3 regions of the Photorhabdus machadonis genome follow, and region 2 is predicted to be linked to each of the others. Evidence: predicted binding sites of a transcription regulator. Region 2 holds the regulator's gene; each other region holds the start of a gene.
What was found. Region 2 encodes PhoB, which activates phosphate uptake and scavenging genes when phosphate is short. Its sites were predicted from a motif close to CTGTCATAAAACTGNCNNAT; they were not measured.
Positions count from the first base shown of each region.

Region 1 (10,312 bases), 920 kb from region 2:
AGGTTTCATATCGTAGCTTCTGTTTCAACGGACGGCTTGACGGCCTCTTCCTCCACTGAAAGATAAACATCCTTCCTAAAGAGTGTCTTAATTCAGCTCAAACTCACTTCAAACCAGATGTCATTTATCCTGCACCCAAAAAGAATTAGCCGGTCAACTGGGTGTATCCCCCAGCCAGATCACTAAATGGAAAAAAGGTGAACATATGTCTCTGGATATGGAAAAAAACTCCGGGATGTAGCAATGATATGTGAACTGGATCCATCTGCTTTTCGTATAGGATGGTTATGTTATTAAACATAAACACCTAGTTCATCTGGCAGACTCCTAAAGCCGGGATGTTTTGCCAGATGTATAACGAGCGTATAAGACAGAATTTTAACTGAAGTAACAATCATTCTTAAGCGCACCTTTCGTTATGAAAGCATACTGAAAAATGATTTCGAAGAGAGCTATCCGGCTGCTATTCCCCTGATACTAAACCAGCATTGATATTGTTATGGATTCATCAATAGTTGATGAAAGACAAACTTTATGGTCTATGTACAAACTTTTTGGTTTCTGCACAAAAGTCACAATGCTTGCGCACATGCCCAGGCGGAACTCCATGCCCACTGGAAATTATAGCCACCAAGCCAGCCGGTGACGTCTACCACTTCACCGATAAAATAGAGTCCTTTTACCTGATTAGCTTCCATTGTTTTGGATGAAAGCTGATGAGTATCCACGCCGCCCATAGTCACCTCAGCAGTACGATAGCCTTCAGTCCCGTTGGGTTGTACTTGCCATGATTGGAGGTTTGTCATCAATTGTTCTTGCTGAACTGAGTTCAATTGCTTAAGAGAAACATCCGGGAGTTGACCGAGTGTTTGTAGACATTCTGTCAGCCTTTTCGGTAATAATTTTGCCAAGGTATTCTTTACGCTTTGGTTTGGGTGAGCACTCCGTTCTTGCTCCAGAAACGTTTCCAGATCACTATCTGGAAGTAAGTTAATACTCACAAACTCTCCCGGCTGCCAATAACTGGAAATTTGTAAGATTGCCGGGCCAGAAAGTCCCCGGTGGGTAAACAGGATATTTTCTTTGAATAGCGTGCCATTTTCAGCGGTGACAATGGCGGGAACGGACACACCGGAAAGCACATGAAGTTGCTCCAGTAGTGGTTTATGCAGAGTAAAAGGGACGAGAGCGGCGCGGGTTGGTAAGACTTTTAGACCAAACTGTTCTGCAATCCGATAACCAAAAGGGGTGGCACCAAGACCCGGCATAGATAACCCACCGGAAGCGATGATAAGTGAGCGTGTACTTACTTCCTTTCCGTTAACGGTGATAACGAAACCCAGCTCCTTTTTTTCTACGTGGTTAATTTCGCTGCGCAGACGAATAGTGACCTGACCGGTTTCACACTCTTTCAGTAACATATCAACTATCTGTTGGGCGGAACCATCACAGAAAAGCTGCCCCAGGGTTTTTTCGTGGTAAGCCATGCCATGGCGCTGAACCAGCTCAATAAAATCCCACTGTGTATAGCGGGCCAGGGCAGATTTGCAGAAATGGGGATTAGCGGAAAGATAAGTTGATGGCTCTGTGTACATATTAGTGAAGTTACAACGCCCCCCGCCGGACATCAAAATCTTACGCCCAGCTTTTTTACCATTGTCCAAAACCAGCACCCGTAAACCGCGTTGCCCGGCTTGAGCTGCGCAAAACAGACCGGCTGCACCGGCACCAACAATAACTACATCAAATCTTTCCACTGTCTCTCTCTTTATAACCGAATAATTTAGCGGGAACTTCCCTTAAAGTGTTGCATTTTTGATAATTTTGCGGAAAAAAGTCCCCGTATGACCTGAATTTGTCAGGTAAACTTATTTTTTGTCTTAAAATTGTCATTTTTTTAAAAGATGTGCAATTTTATGATATATAAGGAATATTCTTATTTCTTATTGTTATCTGGTTGTCATGAAATCAAAAAAAGTTCATATTTCACTTTCCCCGCTAGCATTTGTCACTGATAATGCGCCGCGTTCATGTCCAACTAACTGGCTTAACGTTTATGCTACATCTTTTTACTGGCCTGGATTTTCACACCAGCCTAATGTTAGTACTGGCACTGCTGTTTGTGCTGTTTTATGAAGCCATTAATGGCTTTCATGATACCGCGAATGCGGTAGCAACAGTTATTTATACCCGTGCTATGCGAGCACAGTTCGCAGTCGTCATGGCTGGGGTATTTAACTTTTTCGGTGTTCTTCTTGGTGGATTAAGTGTCGCCTACGCGATTGTACATTTACTCCCTACCGATCTTCTACTCAATGTCAGTTCTGCTCATGGTCTTGCCATGGTGTTTTCCATGCTGCTGGCTGCCATTGTTTGGAATCTTGGCACTTGGTATTTCGGCTTACCTGCATCCAGTTCTCATACCCTGATTGGTTCCATTATTGGTATCGGTTTAACCAATGCCATCGTGACTAATTCTTCTGTGGTTAATGCGCTGAATGTGCCGAAGATGATACAGATTTTTCTGTCGTTGATCCTCTCTCCTTTCATCGGGTTGATCATCTCTGGGGCAATCGTGTTTCTGCTGCGCCGTTACTGGAGTAGCACCAAGAAACGCAAACGTATTCATCTGACACCCGTTGAACGTGAAAAGAAAGATGGTAAGCGTAAGCCACCTTTCTGGACGCGTACTGCGCTGATTTTGTCTGCGGTAGGCGTCAGCTTCTCTCATGGGGCGAATGATGGTCAGAAAGGCATCGGTTTAATTATGCTGGTGCTGATCGGCGTAGCTCCGGCGGGATTTGTCGTAAACATGAATGCGAATGGTTATGACATTGCCCGTACTTACGATGCCGTTACTCACCTGCAACAATATTATCAGCAGCATGGTACCGCATTATCTCATGCTATTGAACTGACGCCACTGGTCGCTGTTGCTGAAGATGAACCGGAAGGGCGATTCCATTGTGATAGCACTCGCGCTGTGGTTGTTCTTAATCAGACAGAAAGCATATTGAAGGGCATTCAGAGCTACAGTGGGCTGAATCCTGAACAACGTAACAATATGCGTCGTATGTTGATGTGTATTGCCGATACTGCGGAATCTGTGGCGAAATTGCCAGAAACCAGTGCTGAAGATACCCGTTTCCTGAATAAATTGCGCAAAGACTTACTGCACACGGTTGAATATGCACCTGTCTGGATCATCATTGCGGTGGCACTGGCACTGTCTTTGGGAACTATGGTTGGCTGGCAACGCGTTGCAGTGACTATCGGTGAGAAGATTGGTAAGAAAGGTATGACTTACGCACAGGGTGTTTCAGCTCAGATGACTGCGGCTGTTTCAATCGGGGTGGCGAGTTATACCGGGATGCCGGTTTCGACTACACAAGTTCTTTCCTCTGCGGTAGCGGGGACGATGTTGGTTGATGGTGGTGGTGTTCAGGGTAAAACAATCAAGAACATCATGTTGGCCTGGATACTGACGTTACCGGTTTCAATCGGGTTATCCGGTATTTTCTACTGGTTCGCTTTGAAACTGATTTAATTGTTTTGACGAATAATTTGAAGGCGGTATGGGTTAACTATACCGCCTTTTGTTTTAATACCAAATCAACATAGAAATCAGACAAACAACAACTAATCCACTCAACGCGCTCGTCAGAATAAATTGCCTTCTCAGCCGCTCACAGCGAAGCACCACTGCTGGATCATGATGATCCAGGTAACGTTGCGAATTGATATAGTGCACAAGCCTTATCTGCTTATTAAGCTGTCCATGAGCAGTAAAAAAACCGTTACCGTCTACTGATTGATAAAGCAAGGGATCGGACTGGCGAAGAATAGACAACAATGCCCGCAGTGAAGAGAAGTAGCGCATCATATTCATAATGCAGACAAGACACAGCGCCCAAAACAGTGCAATTGAACTGAACATAATCCCCTCCTTAGAATGGTTAGCCAAAGCTGTCACAAAAGGAAAAAAATCAAGATTGCAGGCGGTGACGCCTTATATTTATTGTAGGAAAGATAGTCAGATAGTACAAAAAACCCTTCTTTGGAGCAAAGTTATTGTCTTTCTTTAGAGTGGCGGTTAAGTCGTAGTGATTGTAGTAATACCGACATTCCGCCCCTCATTCAGGAATAAACCGCTTTATATTGTGAGCCTAATAAACTCAAAAGCTCATGGTGGTAAGATTGCATTCCTGTCACCATTTTATGTTCCAGCGCCGCATAAACCATGAGACAACATGTCATCACCATTAAGAGGGCTTCTATCCGTTCCGGTTTTTCAGGAATTGAAAACCCTGCTCCACCTTTTGTTTTTCCTGAACGTCTGGTGCTCACGTTTTTCCGCCGCCGTGCTGTTCACCAATAGCCAGCGCTGAGGAACACCACCATATGATGATGTCACCCAGCAGCCTGAATAGCCCTCATTGATGGGACTGAATTGCTCATCGGTCACGTTCAGGAGATGCTGTTTAGCTTCTTTGATCGTCAAGGGAACCCGCGTAATAACTCGTTGTTTTTGCCGATGAAGTGACGCGATCGCCGTCAATCCAGCCCAATGCAATAACGCCTAAAATATGAGCAAGATCACCCTATTTTTAAATCAGGAATGCGGTGCAGAATGGCGGGTAATAGCCAGAAGCTTTAATCCTTTCATGCTCTCACCCTGCTTGTTGAAGGGGGAAAAATTAACACTATCATATAAGGATTTAATTAATTTTTTTAAAATTAGTAAAATCAGATGGATAAGTAATCATTTAGTGAATAAACACAGACTAATTGGAGATGTCCTGTTCCTGTTTGCGGGCCGTATCAGCGATACCTACCTCAGATTATTGGGATTCTACGTAAAAAACTCGATTTAAGCATGGAAGAACATGGATTGGGCAAGAAAGACCATAAACCGAGTCTGATTTTGTTCTCTATCAAGTGGAAGGAATAGCGATTGTGGTATATGTTGTTTGGTGAATGTTCTAGTAATAAACACAGGATAGTGGCAATTTGCCCTGCCAACTCATTAATCATCATTATGGAAGGAGTTCGCTTATGGCTTATAAACATATTCTTGTTGCAGTTGATTTATCTCCGGAAAGTCAGGTATTGGTACAAAAAGCTATTTCTATGGCAAAGCCGTACAGTGCCAAAGTTTCCTTGATTCATGTTGATGTTAACTATTCCGATCTCTACACCGGTTTAATTGATGTTAATCTCGGTGATATGCAGGAACGTATTACTGACGAGACGCGCAATGCGTTGAAAGAGCTCTCCGTAGGTACCGATTATGACGTTCAGGAAACCCTGAGTGGGAGCGGTGATCTGGCTCAGGTATTGGTTGATGCGATTAAGAAATATGACATAGATCTGGTTGTTTGTGGTCATCATCAGGATTTTTGGAGCAAACTGATGTCCTCTGCGCGTCAGCTGATTAATACTGTTCATGTTGATATGCTGATTGTTCCTCTGCGTGACAATGAATAACCATAAACTGAAAATTTATTCGATAAAATCGCCTGCTTATGCAGGCGTTTTTTTTGATGAAATGAGGTGTTGTTTGGTTTATTCCCGATGCAATCAAGAAATTTTTTTTACCTTTCTGCAAAAAAACTTCTTGAAAGATGAATATAGAACAGTGATATATTCAAAGGGCAAACACAACTTACCTCACATTTTCGACAAAAATAATAATTAGGAAATTGCTGAGGAGACATTACAACCAAAGTAGAAATAAGGAATAACTATGAGCTGTTTACTATCTTTGTCTTCATTTCTTGGATCGATTCAACTCAGGGATGAATATCAACCAGAATATCTTCAGGCTGTCCGGGAAGTATTCACCTCTCTTTGGCCGTTCCTTGAACAAAACCCGAAATACCGTGAACAAAGCTTGCTGGAGCGTATGGTAGAGCCGGAAAGGGTTATTCAGTTTCGAGTTTGCTGGGTAGATGATCAAGGTAAGGTTCAGGTGAACCGTGCATGGCGGGTGCAGTTTAATTCAGCCATTGGTCCGTATAAAGGTGGTATGCGTTTTCATCCATCGGTGAATCTCTCTATTCTGAAATTCCTTGGCTTTGAACAAACGTTGAAAAATGCGCTGACAACTTTACCGATGGGTGGCGGCAAAGGGGGCTCAGATTTTGATCCCAAAGGAAAAAGTCAGGGCGAAGTGATGCGTTTCTGTCAGGCGTTAATGACAGAATTGTATCGCCATCTGGGACCTGATACTGACGTTCCTGCGGGGGATATTGGTGTGGGTGGCCGTGAAGTGGCTTTTATGTCAGGTATGATGAAAAAGCTCTCTAATAACACGGCTTGTGTATTTACTGGCAAAGGTCTCTCTTTCGGCGGTAGTTTGATTCGCCCGGAAGCGACCGGTTATGGTCTGGTTTATTTCACCAATGCCATGTTGAAACGTCATGGTATGAGCTTTGATGGTATGCGGGTGTCGGTTTCCGGTGCCGGTAATGTTGCACAGTATACTATTGAGAAATGCATGGCACTGGGGGCGAAAGTGGTTACCGCTTCTGATTCCGGTGGCACAGTGGTTGATGAAGACGGTTTCACGCTGGAGAAACTGGCTCACCTTGAAGAGATTAAAAACCGGCACTATGGCCGGGTGGAAGGATATGCCAAAGAGCGGGGGCTGACTTTCCTGAAAGGGTTACAGCCCTGGTCTGTGCCGGTTGATATTGCTTTACCCTGTGCGACCCAGAACGAGTTGGATTTGGATGCGGCTAAGGTCCTTATCAAGAATGGTGTTAAAGCCGTGGCTGAAGGCGCTAATATGCCAGCAACCATTTCAGCGACTGAAGCCTTTATTGAAGCAGGCGTGTTATTCGCACCAGGTAAAGCAGCTAACGCGGGTGGCGTGGCAACATCTGGTTTGGAAATGGCGCAAAACGCAGCACGTTTGGGCTGGAAGGCTGAGAAAGTGGATGCACGTTTGCATCACATCATGCTGGATATTCATCACGCCTGTGTTGAGTATGGTGGCGAGAGCAAACAGACCAATTATGTTCAGGGTGCGAATATTGCCGGGTTTGTAAAAGTTGCTGACGCTATGCTCTCTCAGGGGATCCTGTAAATTAACGTGATCAGCCGCAATATGCGGCTGATGTTTTAACAAGGATAGATATCAAAACGGTGGTTTTTTGTGGTGATAGCCGCTGATGCAGCTACTCCAGCTAAAGGTTCTGCATAATCAGGTCGCTTTACCACGACACGGCGTTTTGCCAGAGCTCGTGCAGGGGATAGCAAATTATCAGCATCTTCATCAGCACCAACCAGAGATTGAAACACCCGCATCTCTTTCTTCACCAGTGCACTTTTTTGCTTATGTGGATACATAGGATCAAGATAAATCACATCGGGCTGCGGTGTCATATCGGTCAGCGCTGTGATGCTGGAGGCATGGAGCAATGTCATGCGTTCTCTTAGCCAGCCGCCGATTTCTTCATCCTGATAACCACGTTGAAGCCCATCATCCAGCAATGCTGCGACCACAGGATGGCGTTCCAGCATGCTTACATGACAACCCAGTGATGCCAGTACAAAGGCGTCACGTCCCAGACCTGCGGTAGCATCCACGATGGTGGGCAGATAATCTTTTTTGATCCCTACAGCTTTAGCAACCGCTTCACCTCGCCCGCCACCAAAGCGGCGGCGATGTGCCATTGTGCCTGATACAAAATCTACATAGATGCCGTCCAGTTTGGGCTCATCCCTTTTGCGGAGTTCGAGGTGTTGAGGCGTAAGAACCAATGCCATGACAGCGCTTTCGTCATGCACCAGTTGCCAGCGCTCTGCCAGTTGAGATAAGGCGCTGCGATCAGCGCCTTGTTCACAGATTAAACAGATACTCACCCTGATTATCCCTTGATACCAGAACTACGTAGCATGGCATCCAGTTTGGGTTCACGGCCACGGAAACGTTTGAACAGTTCCATGGGATCTTCGGAACCACCACGGGACAGAAGATTATCAAGGAAAGATTGCCCGGTTTCGCGGTTGAAAATGCCTTCTTCTTCGAAGCGTGAGAAGGCATCAGCTGCCAGCACTTCAGCCCACAGATAGCTATAGTAACCTGCGGCATAACCACCGGAGAAGATATGACTGAATGAGTGTGGGAAACGGCCCCATTTAGGTGAAGGTACTACGGAAACCAATTTCCTCACTTTCTTCAAGGTTTGCATGATCTGAGCACCTTTTGCCGGATCATATTCAACATGCAGGCGGAAATCGAACTGACCAAACTCAAGCTGACGTAGCATAGCCATTGCAGCTTGATAGTTTTTCGCTGCTAAAAGATTATCCAGCATAGATTGTGGCAGGGGCTCTTTAGTTTCATAGTGACCAGAAATAAATGCCAGTGCTTCTGGTTTCCAGCACCAATTTTCCATGAACTGGCTTGGCATCTCAACTGCATCCCATGGCACGCCATTAATACCGGAAACAGCAGCAGTGTCAATTTGGGTCAGCATCAGGTGCAGGCAGTGACCGAACTCGTGGAACAGCGTATTGACTTCACTGTGGGTGAACAGAGCTGGTTTACCACCAACAGGTTTGTTGAAGTTGCAGTTCAGATAAGCGACTGGCTTTTGCAACTCGCCGTTGGAATGGCGCATCTTGCTGATACATTCATCCATCCAGGCACCGCCCCGTTTATGTTCGCGCGCATAGAGATCCATATAGAAACTGCCGTGCAGCTCATTTTTGTCATCATATAGATCGAAGAAACGAACATCTGGGTGCCAGGTTTCGACATCATGACGCTCTTTGGCTGTAATGCCATAGATACGGCGAACAACTTCAAATAGCCCTTCAACAGCCCGTTGTTCAGGGAAATAAGGACGTAACTGTTCGTCATTAATAGAAAACTTATGCTGTTTTTGTTTCTCGGCATAATAAGCCATATCCCAAGCTTCCAGCTCGTGGGCGCAATGATGCCATTTCGCAAAACGTTTTAACTCATCTACTTCTTCTTCACCTTGTGGATGAGCGCGTTTTGTCAAATCGTTCAGAAAATCCAAAACTTCCTTAGGGGTTTTTGCCATTTTGGTTGCAAGGGATTGTTCAGCATAATTATTGAAGCCAAGCAATTGGGCCTGCTCATGACGTAATGCAAGGAGTTCAGCCATCACTCCGCTGTTATCCCATTTACCGGCATTTGGGCCTTGATCAGAAGCACGAGTTTGATAAGCGTGATAAATTTCCCGACGCAATTCACGGTCTTCTGCATAGGTAATAACCGGCTGATAACTTGGCGCTTCCAACGTCAGCAGCCAGCCTTTTTTTCCTCTCGCTTCTGCCTGAGCCTTAGCTGCGGCAATCGCACTTTCAGGCAGACCAGACAGATCTTCCACATCAGTCATTAACTTGGTCCAGCCCATAGTGGCATCAAGCACGTTATTGCTGAATTGAGAACTTAAATCTGACAAACGTGCACTAATCTCGCCATAACGTTTCTGTTTCGCCTCAGGCAGACCGATACCTGACAGTTTAAAATCGCGCAGTGAATTTTCGACAGCTTTGCGTTGAGGTTGAGAGAGTTTCTCAAACTCAGCACTCTCACGTAATGATTTATACGCTTGATACAGGCCCTTGTGTTGACCTAACCAGGTACTGAATTCAGACAGCAATGGCAAACTTTCTTCGTAGACTGCACGCAGCTCCGGACTGTTTTTAACCGAATTCAGATGATTGACTGGTGACCATGCACGTGACTGTTTATCATTTGCCTCAGCCAGTGGCTGACACAGATTGTCCCAGGTAAAAACGGTATGCTTGGCTAGGATTTTTTCGACAGTTTGGCGGTAATTTGCAATGACTTCTTTTACAGCAGGAACAACATGTTCTGGTTTAATAGAAGAAAATTTTGGTAAACCTGATGGAACGAGTAACGGATTAGTCATATAGGGTCCTGTTTGTGTTTGGGATACATGGCTGAATGAGCAGTGTATCGTAATAGGTATCGGCTAATAAGATGTAGGTAAAATTCGGCAAACTCAACGCGAATATCGAGTTTTTTAACAACAAAATTTAATACTTTTTAGGAAATTGATGAATTGTTTCCACGGATCGATTCAGAAGCCTTACAGCACGCGCTATAATCGGCATGTTTTCATAATTCTTTCGTATTGATATGGAAGATCATCGTCCCCGGTGGGGTGGCTGGACTTCAAATCCAGATGAGGCCGCCAGCGGTCTCTGGCAGGTTCGACTCCTGTGATCTTCCGCCAAGTTAAGCCCTTCGAAACTCCACAAATCCCTTATACTCTCTGATATTGCAACAGGTTATGCTCGCTCT
Region 1 is NZ_CP199761.1:129,789-140,100, forward strand. It holds gene ACUN2T_RS00690 (hypothetical protein) at 158-241, shown strand; gene ACUN2T_RS00695 (NAD(P)/FAD-dependent oxidoreductase) at 573-1,757, opposite strand; gene pitA (inorganic phosphate transporter PitA) at 2,057-3,547, shown strand; gene uspB (universal stress protein UspB) at 3,602-3,937, opposite strand; partial or broken gene ACUN2T_RS00710 (IS1634 family transposase) at 4,322-4,552, opposite strand; gene uspA (universal stress protein UspA) at 5,056-5,487, shown strand; gene gdhA (NADP-specific glutamate dehydrogenase) at 5,747-7,090, shown strand; gene rsmJ (16S rRNA (guanine(1516)-N(2))-methyltransferase RsmJ) at 7,126-7,878, opposite strand; gene prlC (oligopeptidase A) at 7,875-9,917, opposite strand; tRNA gene ACUN2T_RS00735 (tRNA-Sec) at 10,150-10,244, shown strand.
Region 1: pitA (inorganic phosphate transporter PitA) is a predicted target of PhoB. The motif match lies at 1,876-1,895, and genes of this name have one in related genera.

Region 2 (10,312 bases):
GAGGAAAAGAATACCAACACCGCCAAAAGTATGCTGAACATAGGCATGCAAAATGACAGCACCATTTTCCGCATGAGGAATGAGTGCACCACTGCCAGAACCCAGTTTAAACAGAGACAGATAAACCAGCACCAGACCAAACCCGGCAATCACCCCTGCCCACATCGCATAACGAGTCAACAATGAAGATGAAACAACTCCTCTTGAACGCGCTGCATTAACAATAACAATACCAAATACCATAGCACCCAAGGTATCCATCGTCAGATAGCCATTAACGAAACCACTGGAGAATGGAATTTGCTGATAAGCATTAATTGCAGGAATCGAACTACCCGCAGGCCAAAGTAGAGCAGCAACACCAAGTATACCTAACGCCAGCATTTTAATGGGTGCCAGCACATGCCCGACGGTATCAAGTAAACGACCAGGATAAAGCGAGACAGCAATCACCAGAGCAAAATAGATCAGACTGTAAATAAAGAGCGGTAATGCACCCGAACCGGCAAGGGGAGCAATCCCCACTTCAAAAGAAACCGTTGCAGTACGTGGAGTCGCGAATAGAGGACCAACAGCCAGATAACAAACCGTCGCCAACAGCAAACCCGCAACCTTACCAATGGGTGAACTCAGTTCTTCAATACCACCGCCTACTTTTGCCAACGCGATGATTGTCATTACCGGTAAACCAACCGCAGTGGTTAGAAAGCCTAATGCAGCCACCCAAACATATTCACCCGATTGTAATCCCACCATAGGAGGAAAAATAATATTTCCCGCCCCTACAAACAGGGCAAAAGTCATAAACCCTAACGCCCAAATATCCTTAGATGATAAACGATGTGTCATAATGATTATTAATATTTTGTTACCATTTTAATGGCTTGAATAATATAAATACTGCCAAGAGTTAACCCCACATTGACAATATTGAACCCTAATTTAACGACTTATTATCAAAATAATATTCACTGATACCTGTCCAATACAGAATTATAGTGGTTATCATAGATATAATCGCCAGCAACTGCCCACAAGTAAAACTTTTATAGCGCCAGAAGGCAATAGATAAACCAGAATGCAGAGTCATATACTGTACTCTTTTTCAAAACCAGTGATTGCTGTTAGCTATCATTGAATACACACTATATGATTTGCGTTTTTTTTAACCTGTAAAGTTAATGATTAATTGCGAAGATTAATTATTACTTTTAATCAAACTATCCTTATCTCTTTTACTGGTTATTCTAATCGGTACAATCAGTCCTGACGGTAAGGTAAAATTAAAAGTTGTCCCTTGTCCTATTTCACTGGAGATTTCAAGGTGGGAATGATGATGATGTAAGGCATGTTTAACAATAGCAAGACCAAGACCGCTTCCACCCGTTTGTCTGGAACGTGCTTTATCTACCCGATAGAAACGTTCGGTCAAACGGGGTAAATGTTCTGCACTGATACCCGGTCCATTATCTTTCACGGTAAACTCGGCACCGTGAGAGTTCTTTTTCCAACTGACATCAATCTGAGTGCCTTTTGGGGTATGATTAACCGCGTTATAAACCAGATTAGACATTGCACTACGAAGCTGCTCTTCATTGCCGAAAACTTTCAGTTTCTCACCAATATCAAAATTAATTTTATAGCATTCATTACCAAGCGCAGCAGCTTCCTGACGCAGTACCTTAAGTATCAGAGGCACATCAACCACTTCATTCATATTAATCTGAGGAGCCGCTTCGATTTTGGAAAGCTGCAATAATTGCTTCACCAGACTATCCATCCTCCGGGTTTGCTCCTGCATCGTATTCAGTGCCTTATTACTCAGCGAACCAGACACTTCCTGATCCTGCATAACTTCCAGATAACCCTGCAATACCGTTAAAGGGGTCCGCATTTCATGGCTGACATTGGCAAAAAAGTCACGGCGGGCATTTTCCAGGGCCCGTTTCTGCGTCACATCCCTGGCAACCATTAATAATTGATCTTCAGAGTACGGCATAACCCGAAACTCAACAGTAAAACCATTATTTAATTCTATTGATAACGGAAGTGCAAAATCCCTGGAAAGCATGTACCGATTAAAATCAGGATAGCGAAGTAAATTAAAAATAGGTTGCCCATTATCCTCAGGCCAACGGAACCCCAATAAATGCTGGGCCAAACGGTTACACCAGAAAATATTACCCTCGGTTGTCATCATAACAATGGCATCCGGCAATAACTCAGCACCACTACGAAACCGTTTGATCAACAGCGCCAGTTCACGACGCCGTTTCCTATTCCGTTGCTGCATCTGGTGAATACCATAAAAAATCGGCTCCCACCCGCCTCTTCCCGACGGTGGTAACATACTGCGATCTAACCATAACCAATCCGAAAGTTTCAGCAAATTATAGCCATGCCATATCAGCGCCAAAAATACCGCAGCAAACAAACACCAGGATAAATGCCCCACAAACATCGACAGAATTAATGCAGGCAAACAAAAAAGAAACAGTTCTGAAACCAGTTTTTTCCAGGATAAACGTTCTAACACATCAGGTTCTCCGGTGCGCAGATTCAGTAACGGGTAGAAAAACGATAACCAGTCCCACGAACAGTCTGCACCATTTTATCATGACCACCAATCTCTAATACTTTACGTAAACGGCGAATATGTACATCGACAGTTCTGTCTTCAACATAAACATTGGCTCCCCAAACATAATTGAGCAACTGTTCACGGCTGTAGACCCGCTCAGGATGAGTCATAAAGAAATGAAGTAATTTAAATTCAGTCGGCCCCATATCCAGCGCCAGATCCTGGCTGGTCACGCGGTGGGAAGTCGCATCCAAAACCAAGCCATCCATTTCAATGACATCTTCCATCATCATAGGTGAAATGCGCCGCAATACCGCTTTGACTCTGGCAACCAGCTCTTTAGGAGAGAAAGGCTTGGTTATATAGTCATCAGCCCCAACTTCGAGGCCACGAACCCGATCTTCCTCTTCACCACGTGCCGTCAGCATCATCACCGGAATATCACGGACATTATTATCCCGTTTCATTTGCTTGATTATTTGCAAACCAGAACCACCGGGGATCATCCAATCCAATAACACCAAATCAGGATAGGGTTCAGATAAACATGCCAAGGCGGAATCATAATCCTCCGCCTCTACCGGCTGATAGCCATTTTTTTCCAGTACAAAACAGACCATCTCACGAATCGGAGCTTCATCTTCAACAACCAGAATACGTCTTGTCATGGTTAATCCTGTTAATATATTGAGAAAAACGCGACTTAGTTTGAAAAGCATTATGCGTCAGCTTTATGACAGATTTATGAAATCCTGCCTCGGTTATCCTTCACCTGCAATCTGTTTCGCAATAATTAATTTAAACAACTGTCACATTTCATCATGAATGCGAAGCAGCTCGGAGATATATTCATGAAAGCAGATTTACAAGCGACATCCAGAATATAGCCATTATAATCATCATTCACTTTAACCCATTGTGGTGGCATTATGCGTATTATTCACACTTCAGACTGGCATCTTGGTCAATATTTTTTTACAAAAAGCCGGGCTGCTGAACATCAACATTTTCTGCGTTGGCTGATTAAACAAGTTGAGAATTACCAGGTCGATGCATTAATTGTTGCCGGAGATGTGTTTGATACCGGCTCACCACCCAGTTACGCCCGCGAGTTATATAATCGCTTTATCGTCGAACTGCAACCTACTGGCTGTCAGTTAATTATCCTGGGTGGTAATCATGATTCCGTGGCAACGTTGAATGAATCAAAGGAACTGCTTTCCTGCCTGAATACCACCGTCATTGCAAATGCTGACGAAGATCCGCAAAGACAGATAAAAACACTTAACACTAGGGAAGGACAAGCTGGTGCCATCCTCTGCGCAATCCCTTTTCTGCGGCCAAGAGATATTATGACCAGCCAGGCAGGCCAATCAGGAGAACAAAAACAACTGGCATTACAGACAGCGATTGCAGAGCACTATGATCAACTCTATCAGCAAGCATGTAAATTACGTGATGAACTGAATTTGCCCTTACCTGTTATTGCCACCGGGCATCTGACCACCGTTGGCGCCACGGTGACAGAGTCAGTCCGGGATATTTATATTGGTACACTTGATGCCTTCCCGGCGCAAGCTTTCCCACCGGCGGACTATATTGCACTTGGGCATATTCACCGGCCGCAAATCGTGGCTAAATCTGAACATATCCGTTACAGCGGTTCCCCCATACCACTCAGTTTTGATGAAGTCGGGCAGGAAAAAAGTGTCTGTTTGGTGGAATTTACCCAAGACAAACTGGGATCCATTACACTTTTACCCATTCCTCAATATCAGCCCATGCAACTTATCAGGGGGGATCTGCAACAAATTGAGCAACAGTTACAGACTTTTAATGACTATAAAGGCGAGCAACCCGTCTGGTTAGATATTGAAGTTGCCACACAAGATTATCTCCACGATATCCAGAAAAGAATTCAATTGATGGTTGCAAAACTTCCTGTGGAAGTCATTCTACTGCGGCGTAGTAAAACACAGCGACAAAATATGCTGGCACAAGAAAACAGCGAAACCTTGACAGAACTCAGCGTTAACGAGGTTTTTACCCGGCGGCTGGAACAATCAGAACTTGAAGATGAAGAACACAAAAAACGTCTGACCACCCTTTTCGAACAAACACTGAATAATATCTATCAGGATAAAAATAAGGAGGAACAGGCATGAAAATTCTGAGTCTGCGGCTGAAAAACATTAATTCATTACAAGGTGAATGGAAGATTAACTTCACAACAGAGCCGTTTGCCAGCAATGGTCTGTTCGCAATAACCGGCCCTACCGGTGCGGGTAAAACCACATTATTGGATGCCATCTGCCTTGCCCTTTATCACGAAACACCACGCCTGACCGTTTCAGCATCACAAAATGAGCTGATGACCCGCCACACAGCAGAGTCCTTGGCCGAGGTTGAGTTTGAAGTGAAAGGTGTCGCTTACCGCGCTTTCTGGAGCCAACGGCGAGCGCGCAACCAGCCGGACGGCAATCTGCAAGCCCCGAAAGTGGAACTCGCATTCAGCAGTAACGGCAAAATTCTGGCAGATAAGATCCAGGATAAGAAAGAGAAAATTATCGAAATCACCGGATTGGATTACGGTCGTTTCACTAAGTCCATGCTGTTATCCCAAGGAGACTTCGCTGCTTTCCTCAATGCCCAACCCAATGAACGGGCTGATTTATTAGAAGAATTAACCGGTACTGAAATTTACGGTATTTTATCCCAGCAAATTTACCAGCAACATAAAGAGGCCCAATCAGAGCTGGGTATTCTGCAAGCCAGAGCCTCTGCCATTGATTTGCTAACGGCAGAGCAGCATCAACAATATCTCGAACAACAGCAACAACTCGCTGATTCTGAATCACGACTGAATCAACAAATAAAAACCCTGCAACATTCGGAGCAATGGCTGATTCGAGAGGAAGAACTTCAACAAGTTGCTACTGAAAATCAGGTTGCTTTACAACAGGCAGAAAACGCGCTTACCCATGCAGAACCGCAACTGCAAAAACTGACCAACAGTGAACCAGCAGAAATACTTCGTCCATTATTGGATGACAAAAACCGAACTCAGAATGAACATCAGAGAGTCAATAAACAGTTGGAAGATATGCGTCAGCAACTTCATCAACAGCAGCAAACATTCACGCCAATACAACAAAAAGTGACTGATGCCGACTCTGCCAGAGAAGCACATCAACAACACCGGCAACAACAAGAAAAACTGATATCAGAACAGGTGATCCCATTGGATCATCAGATTGATGGTCAGATTAAAGATCTTAATCTTACACTGCAACAAATCGGCGAACAGAAAATAGCGTTTGAAAACAATGATCAGCAATATAACGCGGCAAACCAGCACGTCCTATCATTAACCAGTCAAAGAAAACAACTGGAAGACTATTTCGAACAACAGACTTACCATCAATATTTCGGTGAAAAAATTACTTTCTGGCAATACCAATTCTCCTGGTGGCAAGAACAACAGCAACAGATTGATCACCAAAATCAAAAAATTGACAAACTCAACGCCGAAACCAGACAACTTAGCGACAACCTGAATAAACAAGAAGCAGGCCTAAAACAACAGATTGAAAATAACCAACCGCTGAAACTGGCATTTGAACAAGCAGAACAGCAATTTTTTAGTCTGCAAAAACAGTATTCTCCGGAAAGAGTACAAAAACAATTAACTAAATATCAGGAACGACTGCCACTACAACATAAACTGGAAATACTGTCCCCGCAGATCCTGCAATTACAAACCACAGTTGCCAGTAATCGTGTTCGTTTACAACAACCGGAAAAATTATTAAAGGAACTGCCTGTTCAAATTGGATCTATTGATAAACAACTCTCAGACAAACAACAACATTTAGCCGATCTTGCTCAACGTATTCAGTTAGAACAAAAAATTGTCCACCTGGAAAAAGAACGCGCACAACTCAAAGAAGGCGTTCCTTGTCCACTTTGCGGTTCTGAACATCATCCGGCTATTCAAGCTTATCAAAAGATTGAATTACCAAAATCAGAACAACGGCTAAAAGATTTACGTCAAGAATTTGAAGAACTACAAACTACCAGAATATCGTTAGTTAATAAAAACGAATTTCAACAACAACAATACAACCATATTTTGCAAGAAATTGCTGATGCTGAGCCACAATTGAATTCATTAGCTCAGCAATGGCTGCAAACCTGCGAAACATTACAAATTGAAATTTCCCCCTCAGATAAACCGGCACTTGACGCATTTGTACAACAGAACCAATTGGCTTATCAGCTTTGTCTAACCCAATTAACCGAATTTGAATTGGCAGAAAAAGAACATCAAAAAACAGAAAAAGCACTAACAGTGCATAAAGAACAAATTAAAAAAATTGAGCAACAAATTGAACTGAATAAACAACAATACAATGCCCTGAAAAAACACCAGTCTGAACTGCAACCAGAGATACAGCAACAGCAGAGTAAACTGGCTGATATTATCGAAAAAATGACTTCTGAATTACAGGAATATGACTTATCACTGCCAATCCTGAATGATGCTGAAAACTGGCTGCAACAACGTAGAAATGAGTGGCAGGTATATCAAAACTGCCGTGAAAATTGGCAACAGATTCAAAAAGAACAAGCCATCGTTCAAAATCAGATTGAATCATTGAGTAAACAAAAAGAAGAATATGTATCCCGTTTAAACACACTTGAGCAAAAAGAGCAGCAGCAGAAACAGCAACTCGTAAATACGCGACAACAGCGCCAAAAACTATTTGGTGAACAGTCGGTTGCGAAAATTACTCAGGCATTACAGCAACAATCTCAGAAGCGGGAAGAAGAGTACAAACAGGCACTGTCACATCTGCAACAAGCACAATCCAGTATCAGCCAGCTTACCGGCGCAATGCATGAGACTGAAAAAAACAGCAACCAAGCTGAACAACAAAAACAGCAGGCAGAACAGCATTTCAACTCTGCATTAGCTGAAAGTATATTTACCGATCAAAGTACCTTTGAAGCAGCCCTATTATCACAAGAGCAACGTAAGGAGCTGCAACAACTTAAAGAACGGCTCGAACAACAACAGATGCAGGTCAAAGTCTTGTGTCAAAAAGCAGCAGAAACCCTGCAACAACATCTGAAAAATCGCCCTGAGTTACTTGCTCAACATTCAAAATCACAACTGACTGAACAGTTGGAAAACATCACTGATAAGCTGAAAAGAAACACCTTACAACAAGGAGAATTAAGAAACCTGCTTGGTAATGACGCAGTACGCCGCCAACAACAAAAATCCTTGCTGGAAGAGATCAACCATTGCCAACAAAATTATGATGACTGGAGTTACCTTAATAACCTGATTGGTTCAGCCGATGGCGCTAAATTCCGCCGTTTTGCCCAAGGGCTCACACTGGATCATCTGGTTCATCTTGCCAATCAACGGCTGGGAAAACTTCACGGACGCTATTATTTGCAACGCAAAAACAGTGATGGTCTTGAACTGCAAGTCGTTGATACCTGGCAAGCCGATGCCATTCGTGATACCAAAACGCTTTCCGGTGGTGAAAGTTTTCTGGTCAGCCTCGCTTTGGCTTTAGCTTTGTCTGACTTAGTCAGCAATAAAACCTGTATTGATTCGCTGTTCCTAGATGAAGGCTTTGGCACACTTGATCCAGAAACTCTTGATATTGCACTCGACGCTCTGGATCATCTGAATGCTTCTGGGAAAACCATTGGTGTTATAAGCCACGTCGAAGCCATGAAAGAACGGATCCCAGTACAGATTAAAGTTAAAAAAGTTAATGGACTTGGAATAAGTAAACTCTCATCTGAGTTTCGTTATAACAAACAATAGCGGAAAATAATAAAAAGCCATCACTAAAATGAAAGCGCCATGGCAGGAGCCCACTTTGTTTATCCTGCCATGTTTAATTCATTTAACAGCGGTTCTATATTTTGCTTATTTTATATTTACCTAACCTACCATAATCATTTAAAAGCGAGAATACAGAAGTATTAAACACTTTATATCAAAGCAGATTTAACTCAATAAATACAATTTTTCAAAAGGCGAGTTAATCGCATTTAATCGAAAACCATCAACAATTAATCGTGAATTGAAAAAAATCTGCACGTAAAATAACATTATCCGAACAGATAGGTATTAAAACGCTTTCTCGCCGGTTATTTTACTGAGAAAACCCTATAAATAACACAATTAAAAAAGGGATAAAACGATTAATTTGGCAGGATTTAAGCACTGAAAAAGGAGGAATAATTATCCTAAAAAACAGCAAGGGGTATTCTTATCTCATCAGGCCATTTTACTTGCTGATTTACGAAAACAAAATAAAAAGGGGATAACTGATGAAAACCACCCAGGATTGCCAGTAAAACAGAGTCAATAAAGATAAAAAATGGGTATGATTAACCTTCGTTAAAGGTAAAACACGATATCCGATAATGATTAAATTCAATAAAAAGCAGGGCAAGATTCCACTTTATGTAGGGAACCTCTAAAAACTTTTCACCGCCACAAAACTGAGTAAAATGTAGGCACGGTACATCTCTGTAAGGTAGCGCCATCATGATACCGATTCGTTCCGCGTTAAAAAAAGACAAGCTGGCCGCTGAATATCACCGTCGAAAAATTGATGCATTAGGTGATCCGCTCCTTGTTCTTGATAAGTATGTTGATTTCTCCGCACTGGCAGACACCGTAGACCGTGTCGCGCCACGAACTATTTCTCCCAAAGGCGGGCGCCCACCCTTCCCGACTGAGGTGATGGTTCGCATCATTATCCTGAAACATTTCCATAATCTTTCCGATGAAAAGATGGAATATCAATTACTTGACCGAATGCGCTGGCAACGTTTTTGTCGTCTGACCGATGTCATTAATATTCCAGACCGTAACACGATTTGGTGTTTTGAAAAACGGATTGGGCAAGCCGGTGCCAGTGCATTGTTTGAAGAAGCGAAGCATCAACTTTCGGCACAGGGATTCATTCCCAGAGGGGGACAAATCATTGATGCCACGTTGCTCCCCGTGCCTAAGCAGCACAATAAGAAGGAAGAGAATGAACAAATCCGTCAGGGTAAAACCCCGGATAACTGGACGGCAAACAAGCGATGTCAGAAAGATACCGACGCAACCTGGACGAAAAAGCACGGTAAAAGCTATTTTGTGATGACGCTAAAGGCAACCTGCTATGATTTACAGCGTTTAACTTATTTTGGAAAATCCGGCATTCATGCCTTTTAATCCTTGAAAAAGTCAGAATGCATCACGTTCAATAAGGTCAATTTTATTACGGATGGGGAAAAAATTGATTTTGTTTTTTTTGAGGGGTTTTTAGAGGTTCCCTGTAGTTGTTACCGGAAAAAGCCCACCATTAATGAAAACGATAGGCTCTTTTCCAAGTAACCAAGGTAAAACCGAAAAAGTTCAGTAATATCAGGTTAATCCGCAGTAACAAGTTCCAATATTTGCTGTCTGACATGCTCGAAAATGAGTGAGCCGATCTCTGCACTCGCACCGGATGTTTTAGAAAGAACCCCTCTCGTTGAAAATTCTTCTTTAATCGGTATCTGATAGATCCCTGCTCGCGGGGGGTTTTCATGGTCAACCCGCTCCGCTCTAACCAAATCTGGGCGCAAATGAAGCATCAGACTTGTTTCTGTTATCCCGGCATGTTCAGCATGCCAGCCGGGAAAATCTGTCAAATGTTCACGAGT
Region 2 is NZ_CP199761.1:1,047,950-1,058,261, reverse strand. It holds gene brnQ (branched-chain amino acid transport system II carrier protein) at 1-849, opposite strand, end outside; gene phoR (phosphate regulon sensor histidine kinase PhoR) at 1,199-2,536, opposite strand; gene phoB (phosphate regulon transcriptional regulator PhoB) at 2,560-3,249, opposite strand; gene sbcD (exonuclease subunit SbcD) at 3,511-4,746, shown strand; gene ACUN2T_RS05040 (AAA family ATPase) at 4,743-8,429, shown strand; partial or broken gene ACUN2T_RS05035 (transposase) at 9,165-9,761, shown strand; gene ACUN2T_RS05030 (creatininase family protein) at 10,037-10,312, opposite strand, start outside.

Region 3 (10,312 bases), 850 kb from region 2:
AAGGGGGTCGGTTTCTGGAATACCATTCCCACTTTGGCACGCAGCAACGCCACATCCTGTTTGTCAGTCAGGATATTATTGCCATCCAGCAAAATTTCTCCCTCTGCCCGCTGGTCACCATACAATTCATACATTTTATTGAAAGTCCGTAATAACGTAGACTTACCACAGCCAGACGGACCGATAAAAGCCGTTACTTTGTTCTTTGCAATATTCAACGTAATGTTTTTCAGCGCGTGAAATTTGCCGTAATAAAAGTTCAGATCACGGACCTGAATTTTACTGCCAGCGATATCATTAGCCATGTTCATTTACTTCTCTCTGTTGAAAATATCAGTCAGTGCTTTTTCTTGGCAAACAGCACACGCGCTACAATGTTAATCAGCAATACACACAGGGTTATCAATAATACGCCTGCCCACGCCAGTTGCTGCCATTCAGAAAATGGACTCATCGCAAATTTAAAAATAGTGACCGGCAAGTTGGCAATTGGCTGACTCAAATCAGTACTCCAAAACTGATTTGAAAGAGAGGTGAACAGCAACGGCGCTGTTTCCCCAGCAATTCGGGCAATTGCCAACAATACACCGGTGATAATGCCGGATACCGAGGCTTTCAGCGTGATGGCCGAAATCATCTTCCATTTAGGCGTTCCCAAGGCATAGGCTGCTTCACGTAAGCTATCAGGAACCAGTTTCAGCATGTTCTCAGTGGTTCTGATGACAATCGGCACTTGCAACAACGCTAAGGCAATCACCCCTGCCCAACCGGAAAAGTGCTGCATTTTCGTTACAACGACAGTGTAAACAAACAAGCCGACGACAATAGAAGGCGCTGACAGCAAGATATCGTTGATAAAGCGGATCACCTCGGCCAACCATGAACGGCGGCCATATTCGGCCAGATAGATACCCGCCATGATCCCCAACGGAGTGCCGGTAATCGTCGCCCATAAAATCAACAACCCACTACCCACAATGGCATTTGCCAGACCACCACCTTCCGTATTCGGTGGCGGTGTCATTTCTGTGAACAACGCCAGCGACATACCATCGAGGCCTTTGGTGACGGTGGAGAACAGAATCCACACCAGCCAGAACAAACCAAACAACATGGTTGCCATTGATAACAGCAGAGCGAGGCGGTTTTTCTGACGGCGCCATGCCTGCTTACGGCTGCGTGCATTTGCATTAATAGGCTTTTGCCCATCCATTGTTGCCATATCAACGCCCCTCATTCTTCGCCAGACGCATGATCATTAATTTTGACAATGCCAGCACAATAAAGGTGATCACAAACAGAACCAGGCCAAGCTCCATCAATGCTGAGGTATGTAAGCCAGATTCAGCTTCAGCGAATTCGTTCGCCAGCGCAGAAGTAATACTGTTGCCCGGCATAAACAGTGAGAAACTGTCGAGCTGGTAAGTATTACCGATGATAAAAGTCACTGCCATTGTCTCCCCCAGCGCACGGCCAAGGCCCAGCATGACACCACCAATCACGCCATTGCGGGTGTAAGGCAATACAATGTGCCAGATAACTTCCCAAGTAGTACAACCGATACCATAAGCGGATTCTTTCATCATGACCGGTGTTTGTTCGAACACATCACGCATAACCGAGGCGATATAAGGGATAATCATGATAGCGAGAATGACACCTGCCGCCAGAATGCCGATGCCAAAGGCAGGACCGGAGAACAGTTCACCCACAATTGGCATACCGGAAAGGACATTGCCGACCGGCTGCTGAAAATAGGTAGCAAACAGAGGGGCAAACACAAACAACCCCCACATGCCATAGACAATACTTGGAATTGCAGCCAGCAACTCAATTGCGACACCAAGCGGGCGTTTCAGCCAGTTAGGCGCCAGTTCCGTCAGGAACAGTGCAACCCCGAAACTGACAGGCACCGCAATGATCAAAGCAATTAACGAAGTGACCAATGTACCGTAAATAGGCACCAATGCACCAAATTGTTCTGCCGGGGCATCCCACTCTTTATGCCAGAGGAAAGAGATGCCGAACTGCTGGATACTGGGCCAGGAGGCAATAATCAACGAGATAATGATGCCCCCCAGCAAAAACAAAGTCATCAGCGCCGCTAGCCGAACCAATGCGCTGAAAATAATATCGCCGTTTTTACTGGGTGCTTTTATTGCCGTTTTCTGTTCGGCCATAGAGCTTATTCTCATCCGGGTTAACTCCCCCTTTAGCGGGGGAGAAATCAAAACTACAAATTTAATCGATACTTCAAACCGTTGCCATCAACACGATTTAATACAGAATTTTACCACTGCTATCCCTCACATGGGTTTTCCAGGCTGCACGAACTTGCTCAACCACTTCTTTTGGCAGGGTTGCATAATCCAGATCATTCGCTTGTTTACTGCCTTTCTCGTAAGCCCAGTCAAAGAATTTCAGTATTTCTGCCCCTTTGGCGGCGTCTTTTTGCTGTTTGTGAACCAGAATAAAGGTGGTGGAAGTAATCGGCCATGCATTTTCACCTTGCTGGTGTGTCAAATCCTGCGCAAACGTTTGGTGCCATTCCGCATTCTTCGCTGCGGCACTGAAACTCTCTTCTGTCGGGCTGACAACATTGCCATCAGCAGAGACCAGTTTGGTATAAGCCAAATGATTCTGTTTAGCGTAGGCATATTCAACATAACCAATGGAACCCGTCAGACGCTGAACGAATGCGGCAATGCCATCATTGCCTTTACCCCCTAGCCCAGCAGGCCAACTTACCGTGGAACCTGCACCAACTTTTGCTTTCCACTCGCTATTCACTTTAGAGAGATAACGGGTAAACACAAAAGAGGTGCCGGAGCCATCCGCACGACGCACGACCGCAATATCCTGTTCCGGCAGTATTACCCCCGGATTCAATTTAGTAATCGCCGGATCATTCCACTTTTTCACTTTACCTAAATAAATATCACCCAACGTTTTACCATCCAGTGTGAGTTCACCGGATTTAATGCCAGGAATATTCACCGCCAGTACGACTCCACCGATGACCGTCGGGAATTGGAACAAGCCATCAGCCGCTAATTTTTCATCAGATAAGGGCGCATCGGAAGCACCGAAATCAACGGTATTTGCCAGAATTTGTTTTACACCACCGGAAGAACCGATGCCTTGATAATTGACTTTATTACCAGTCTCTTTTTGATAAGAATCTGCCCACTTGGCATACACCGGGGCGGGAAATGTCGCACCCGCCCCCGTCAAGCTGGAAGCAGCGAATACAGACAAGGTTGTCACAGAAAATGTCGCTGCCATTATGCCGGCTACGGTGATACGCATCAGTTTCATAACCCCTCCTAACGGGATATTGAAAATCAACAAAGAAATGTGTTCGTCAGATTAAAAAAGGTGCAGAAGGGAAAATAGGTCAATTTAGTTACAGCAAAATGTCTTAATTATGACACTTTTATGACAGTACAATGCAAACTCAGCCTGATGCTGACATAAAACTGTCATCTCCACAGTCCATGAAATTAAAGCTGGAGATTATCATCAGGCCATTAAAAATTATCTTCCACAACAGGAATACAGGCACGAATAGATAGCCCCCCTCTGGCGCTGGTACCAATTTCAATTTTCCCGTCATGAGCATCAATAATCCGCTGAACAATCGCCAGACCTAACCCCGTCCCACTGTTACTGCGTGCCCTTTCACCCCGAACAAATGGCTGAAATAACTGCGGCAAATCTTCCGGCTTAATTCCTGCGCCATCGTCCTCTACCTGAAACCAGGCAAACTCATCAGTCTGACCACTACTGACTTTAATCCAGCCATTACCATAACGATTGGCATTAACCAGCATATTAGCCAATGCCCGTTTAATGGAAATCGGGTTCGCGTTAACGGTTATTGGGGGAAGAGACAGATTATTTTCAATGTCCTGCTCATAGCCATTCTCTGCGGAAATAACCTCTTTAAGAATAGAATTAAGCTCACAGAATTCCATTGGCATTTCCTGCCCGGTACGGAGATAATCAATAAATTGCGCAATAATGGCATTACATTCTTCAATATCTTTATTGATAGATTCAGACAAATAAGCATCTTCCTTGCTCATCATTTCTGTTGCCAAGCGGATACGTGTCAGTGGAGTACGCAAATCATGACTTACCCCGGCAATTAATATCGTCCGGTCACTTTCCAATAACTTTATTCCTGCGGACATTTGGTTAAATGCACGAATAGAAGCGCGAACTTCCTGCGACCCCGCTTCCCGCACTGTGGGCATCATAATACCTTTACCTGTCTGTCTGGCAGCATACTCCATTTCCAGCAAGGGCCGATTCTGAAAACGGATATAAAGCCAGATACAACCAAACGTCAGTAATAAAATGGCCAGTGTATAACGGAAAATGGGTGAGAATTGATTTTGTTCGATCTCAGTCAGAGGAACCCTGACCCAAATATCGGGGGCCAAATAAGAATTAAGCCAAAGTATAGGGCTCTCTTTGTTTATCTCCAGACGCAGATCCGCTTTGCCACCCAGGTATTGACTCATCTTCTCACTTAGGAAATCATAATGCCTGGCCCAGCGTAAACCTTGTATCTCCGCGTCAGACTCAGAATACAGCGTCATACCCAATTCCTGATAAATCTCCCGGCGCACTACCGGTGAGATCACCAGAAAAGATCCGTCCTCCAGCTTCAATCTTTCAGCCATTAAAGTCCGAACTTCATACGCTAACACTTTATTGAACTGCTGTAAGCTTGGCATGATAACGAAATTCACAACAACCAGGTAACTGGTTACCAGACTGATAAACAGCATAGCCATGACCAGGAATAAAGTACGGGTAAAAGTGCTGCGAGGGGAAAATCGTAATCGCTTCATACACGGCTTCCATCAGGCACAAAGACATAACCCAGCCCCCAGATGGTCTGGATATAGCGCGGGTGTGCAGGATCTTCTTCAATCACACGGCGCAGACGTGAAACCAAAACATCAATAGATCGCTTCATAGTGCTGTATTCCCGGCCGAGGGCTAAACCCATCAGCTTATTACGGGACAGCGGTACACCAGGATAAGAAACCAGCACTTTCAATATGGCAAACTCACCACTGGTCAGTACCATATGTTCGTCTCCCTGAAACATTTCCCGGGTACTCAGATTAAGACTGAATTTACCAAAATTAATAATTGCATCATCCTCAGCGGGTATGCCCAGTAATTTATTTGCCTGACGACGTAATACCGCCCGGATACGTGCCAATAACTCACGAGGATTAAATGGCTTAGGAATATAATCATCAGCGCCAATCTCCAACCCAACAATGCGGTCTACTTCTTCCCCTCTGGCTGTCACCATAATAATCGGCACCGGATTATTTTGTTTTCTCAGTCTTTGGCAAACAGAAAGCCCATCTTCTCCAGGTAACATTAAATCCAATACAATTAAGCTAACGGATTCCCGTGTCAATAAGCGGTCCATCTGCTCCGCATTAGCAGCACTACGTACCTGAAAACCTTGCTCTGTCAGATAACGCTCTAATAACGTTCGTAAACGCATGTCATCATCCACCACAAGGATTTTGTTACCTTCTTGCATTATTGAACTCCAAATAAATACTACATGCTTTGCTAAATTTATCATTATGAAGAAGATTAAACCAAAGATAGAAACCAGATATATATATTTTAAGATAATTTCTTATGGGACTTATTTTCATACGTTATTAATCTGAATGATTAATTCAATGGTAAGCCACTGAGTGCCAAAATCTTATAACTAGCTGTTATACATCGATTTTTTATGATAATTTCGTCACCGGCTGGTTTACTCATCAATATCCTGGCTACCGGGGAATTAACCGAAATCCACCCGCTAACTGCATCAAATTCATCAGACAGGCTAAACGAACAATACTTTCCGCTTCATATCATCTTCCCATCAGATCCACGCGCCAGCATGAACCTTTCCTTCCCGACGAAGCTCTAGATCGACCATTTTCAATACATCCCAATGTTTGGACAAAAAACTACCCGGATAAGTTTCTTTTAATCTTTTCTGACTATAATAAACAATTTAGTTCGCTTTTTCTCCGATTGAACCCTCTGACCTGTTTTTCATTATCAGTAAAGCAGGAAGTGCGTCACATTTTCTGTCATGCAACCAATACACTTCTTCAACGCTGATACAAATAAATTAACCCAGACAACTGAATGGCTACTCACTTTTTCGTCGGCAATGGCTAAAGGAACAACGATGATCTTGTCCCCCAATGTAGTTCATGCACTAACCTTGCAAAATGGGCAGGATTTATTAACTCACAATTTTCGCAGCGAAAACTTTACTCTTTAATGGTTAAAAAACTTAAATATAATTTATACTTTATGTCGTAGATGATAAATTATGTCTATTACCAATAAATATGGAAAATAATACAGGGATCACACAATTAGAATCAAAAATATGATTATTTTTATAATAAATCAACTAGTTATGTCATTTTTTTGCTTGACAATGAAAAGTCGACATAATCGCAATGACATAGAGTGTTCCTTTTCGTCTTCAAGGGTTACGATATGAAACAATTACAAAAAGTAATATCTCTTACTCCATATCAACAAGATATCTTTTTTGAAAATCAGCGCAACCCACAAAGCGCTCAATACACTTTGGCACAAATACGGTACTTTTCCGGGGATATTAATCTTGATAAGCTCGTTATGGCGGCAAATAATGTTCTTAATCAGGAAATCATCGGCAAAATACAAATTTTAGAAGAAAATGAGTTATTAACCCAGCGTATCAATCATTGTATGGCTGAGGTTAAAGTCGAGATAATCAACAACGAATATTTACAATCACAATCTCAAACTGCTGAAGAGTTTATTTCGGCATGGCCGGCTAAAGTATTCAGTTTAACCGGTGTTCCTCTGTTAGAAGTCGCCATTGTTACCCCGAACCAAGCTAATTATGTTGCCCTTTTATTACGTACCCATCATATTGTTTGCGATGGCTGGGGGATGAATTTATTCAGCACAAAAATCCTCCAGCAATATCAAAGTTCGGAACCTGTCCCAGAATATGTTAACACTCAAAAAGAGTATCTGGCAGCTATTACCCAGTCGCTAGAACATCTAAAACACCATTCCATAGTGAATGAAGTCTCTGCGCTGGCGAAAACTATTGAGGAGGTTGAACCCATTTTATTTACCCGTAAGAAGTCAACCGAAAATATCCAATTTATAAAACAACAGATGACATTAACCCGTTCTCAGGTTGAAAGTACATTAGCAACTGGAATGTCCCCTCTTATTGTTATGACCACAGCACTTGCTCTTTTATTAGCACGGATACATAACAATTCTCATATCACTATCGGCATCCCGCTATTTAACCGTCAGCAACGTAATATCCGTATTATTGGTGAATGGGCCAATACGCTGCCAATTTCCGTGACCGTTGACTCCGCGATGAGTTTGCGGGAATTAGCACAGCAAATTAAGAAAAAAATTAAATTTCTGAAACGATATGAACATGTTCCTCTGAGCCAACTGATAAAAACACGCAATAGGGCCGGTAATATTTCCCGCCAGCTATTTGATGTCACGGTTTCCTATCTTCAGTTACAGAAAATTCCTGCGCTCGAAAAAATCGAATATTATTCAAATGCTTATGCCAATGGTCATGAAGCAGATGTTTTAGCCATTCATATGATTACCTATGGTGATAACAATGATGTCGCTATCAATTTTTGGGGTGCCACTGATGTTTTCAATACTGACTATTCATTTGAACAGTTTACCGCATCACTCTCACAGATAATTTTACAAATCATCACTGCACCGGACAGTTGCGTTTCACATATTGATATCTCTCCGACAGCGGAGCAACAACAACTGCAAGCCTTTGAACAGGGACCGAATGTCCCTTTCTCTGATCGCGAAACCATTTCTACCTTATTTGAAAAACAGGCTGCTTTACATCCTGGGGCCATTGCCATTAAGTCGGCACAACACACGTCACAATCCTGGAGCTATCAACAATTACAGGCTCATACCGATAATATCGCATCCATGCTGGTCGGGCATGGAGTGCAATCCGGTGATGTTGTTGCCGTTATGATGGAACGTAGCGAGGAAATGCTGGCTTCCATTTTTGCCACTCTGAAAGTGGGGGCAACTTACCTGCCCATTGATATTTCTTATCCCGCTGAAAGAATAGAGTATATTCTGCAAGACAGCGGCGTTTCCGTCATTCTGACAGAACACCCAATCAATGAAACACTTGCTGAACACTATCGAGTGCTAAACAGCCGGTATACATCTGATACCGCAACATTACCGTTACTTAACCGTTCTGCCCCCAATTCATTGGCTTATATCATTTATACCTCAGGTTCCACCGGGTGGCCGAAAGGTGTGATGATTGAACACAGATCCGTTGTTAACCGGCTGGAATGGATGCAGGAAAAATATCCGTTAAATGAAACCGATGTTATTTTGCAAAAAACCCCCATCTCATTTGACGTTTCCATATGGGAACTCTTCTGGTGGTCAATGACTGGTGCCGCTGTCGCTTTGCTGCCACCCGGAGCACAAAAAGATCCTCTAGAGATCATTAAAGCGATTAAAGAACACAATGTAACGACAGTGCACTTTGTTCCTTCGATGCTGCTTCCTTTCCTTAATGTACTGGAAATGCAACCTGAGTTGATCCGCCAAATCGGCAGCCTACGCAGAATTTTCACCAGCGGCGAAACATTATCCCCCGCCCGGGTAAATCAATTTAAGAAGATCTTTACACAGTTTGGCAACGACGCGCCGCTATTAGTTAATCTATACGGGCCCACCGAAGCAACAGTTGATGTTTCCTATTATGAGATCTGTCCTGATTCAACAGAAGACATTACCCGAGTGCCAATTGGTTATCCTATCAATAATACCGCGCTGCGTATTATGTCGCTCCACAACACCCGGCAACCGATGGGTGTAGCAGGGGAATTACAAATTGGTGGCGTAGGCCTGGCTCGTGGATATCTTAACAAGCCTGAATTAACTGATGAGAAGTTTATCCGTGACATACCCGGTTTAACAACTGAGCGTTGGTACCGCACCGGGGACCTGACCAGATGGCTGCCTGATGGCAGCATCGAATATCTTGGACGTATTGATAATCAGGTGAAAATCCGTGGAAACAGGATCGAGCTGGGCGAAATCCAGAACACGCTGGAGAGAATGTCGGGCATGACCAGTGTAGAAGTCCTTGCTGAGCATGATGAACAACGTGGCACCTATCTTTGCGCCTATTATGTCGCCAGTAAAAATTATACTGCGGATACGCTACGTGACCGCCTGTTAGACTCCTTACCTGAATTTATGGTACCCGCAAAATTTATTGCTGTACCCTTTATTCCCCTGACACCGAATGGTAAAGCGGATCGCAATGCGCTGAGTCAGCTAATGCAGGATAACGTTCTTGAGGCGGCACATATGCCCTCAACCGAACTTGAAAAAACCCTGGTTAAAATATGGCAAAGCGTTCTGAACATCAGCAATGTTGGCATCAAGGATAGTTTTTACGCTATCGGTGGTGACTCAATCCTGATGCTGAAAATCCGTTCCGAAGCTGAAAAAGCAGGCATCAAAGTCACTCTGTCGCAATTGACGCAATACCTGACCATTTCTGAGTTGAGCCATCAAGTTGAACTCTCACAACCTATCGCAGACACGTTGGATCTGTTGCCATTTGCCCTGATTGATGAAGCTGAAAAGGCCAGATTATCTGGTTTTGTGGATGCCTATCCGACGACACAGCTACAATTGGGTTTGATCTATCATAGCCAGCAGGCTAATGATTCAGCAAAGTACAAAGATGTTTTCCGCTATACCCTTCAAGCTAAGTGGGAACCCAACCACTTCCGGAAAAGTGCGGCGATATTGATTCAAAGGCACCCAGCCCTACGTTCACACTTTAATCTGGCTGACTTTAAAGAACCTCTGCAAATTGTGAATGAATATGAATCTATTGATATTGATTCAGTCGTTGCAATTACTGATCTCAGTACTATTGATATTGTCCGCGCTGAATATCAAATTATCCAATATATGTATCAGCAGACACGCCATCATTATCTCTTCAATCGTGCACCACTATTTAGCATCAGATTATTTAAAACAGCAGAAGCGCTTGAACTCATTCTGAGTTTTCACCATGCAATCCTAGATGGCAGCAGTGTGGCTAATCTGATACGCGAATTACTGCATCACTATATTGATAGTGATGGAAAGGGTATTACTGATATCCATCTGCCGTCACCCGCATTGTCTGTGCGGA
Region 3 is NZ_CP199761.1:200,642-210,953, reverse strand. It holds gene pstB (phosphate ABC transporter ATP-binding protein PstB) at 1-305, opposite strand, end outside; gene pstA (phosphate ABC transporter permease PstA) at 338-1,222, opposite strand; gene pstC (phosphate ABC transporter permease PstC) at 1,224-2,180, opposite strand; gene pstS (phosphate ABC transporter substrate-binding protein PstS) at 2,278-3,318, opposite strand; gene envZ (two-component system sensor histidine kinase EnvZ) at 3,531-4,862, opposite strand; gene ompR (osmolarity response regulator transcription factor OmpR) at 4,859-5,578, opposite strand; gene ACUN2T_RS01005 (hypothetical protein) at 5,719-5,817, opposite strand; gene ACUN2T_RS01000 (amino acid adenylation domain-containing protein) at 6,556-10,312, shown strand, end outside.
Region 3: pstS (phosphate ABC transporter substrate-binding protein PstS) is a predicted target of PhoB. The motif match lies at 3,426-3,445, and genes of this name have one in related genera.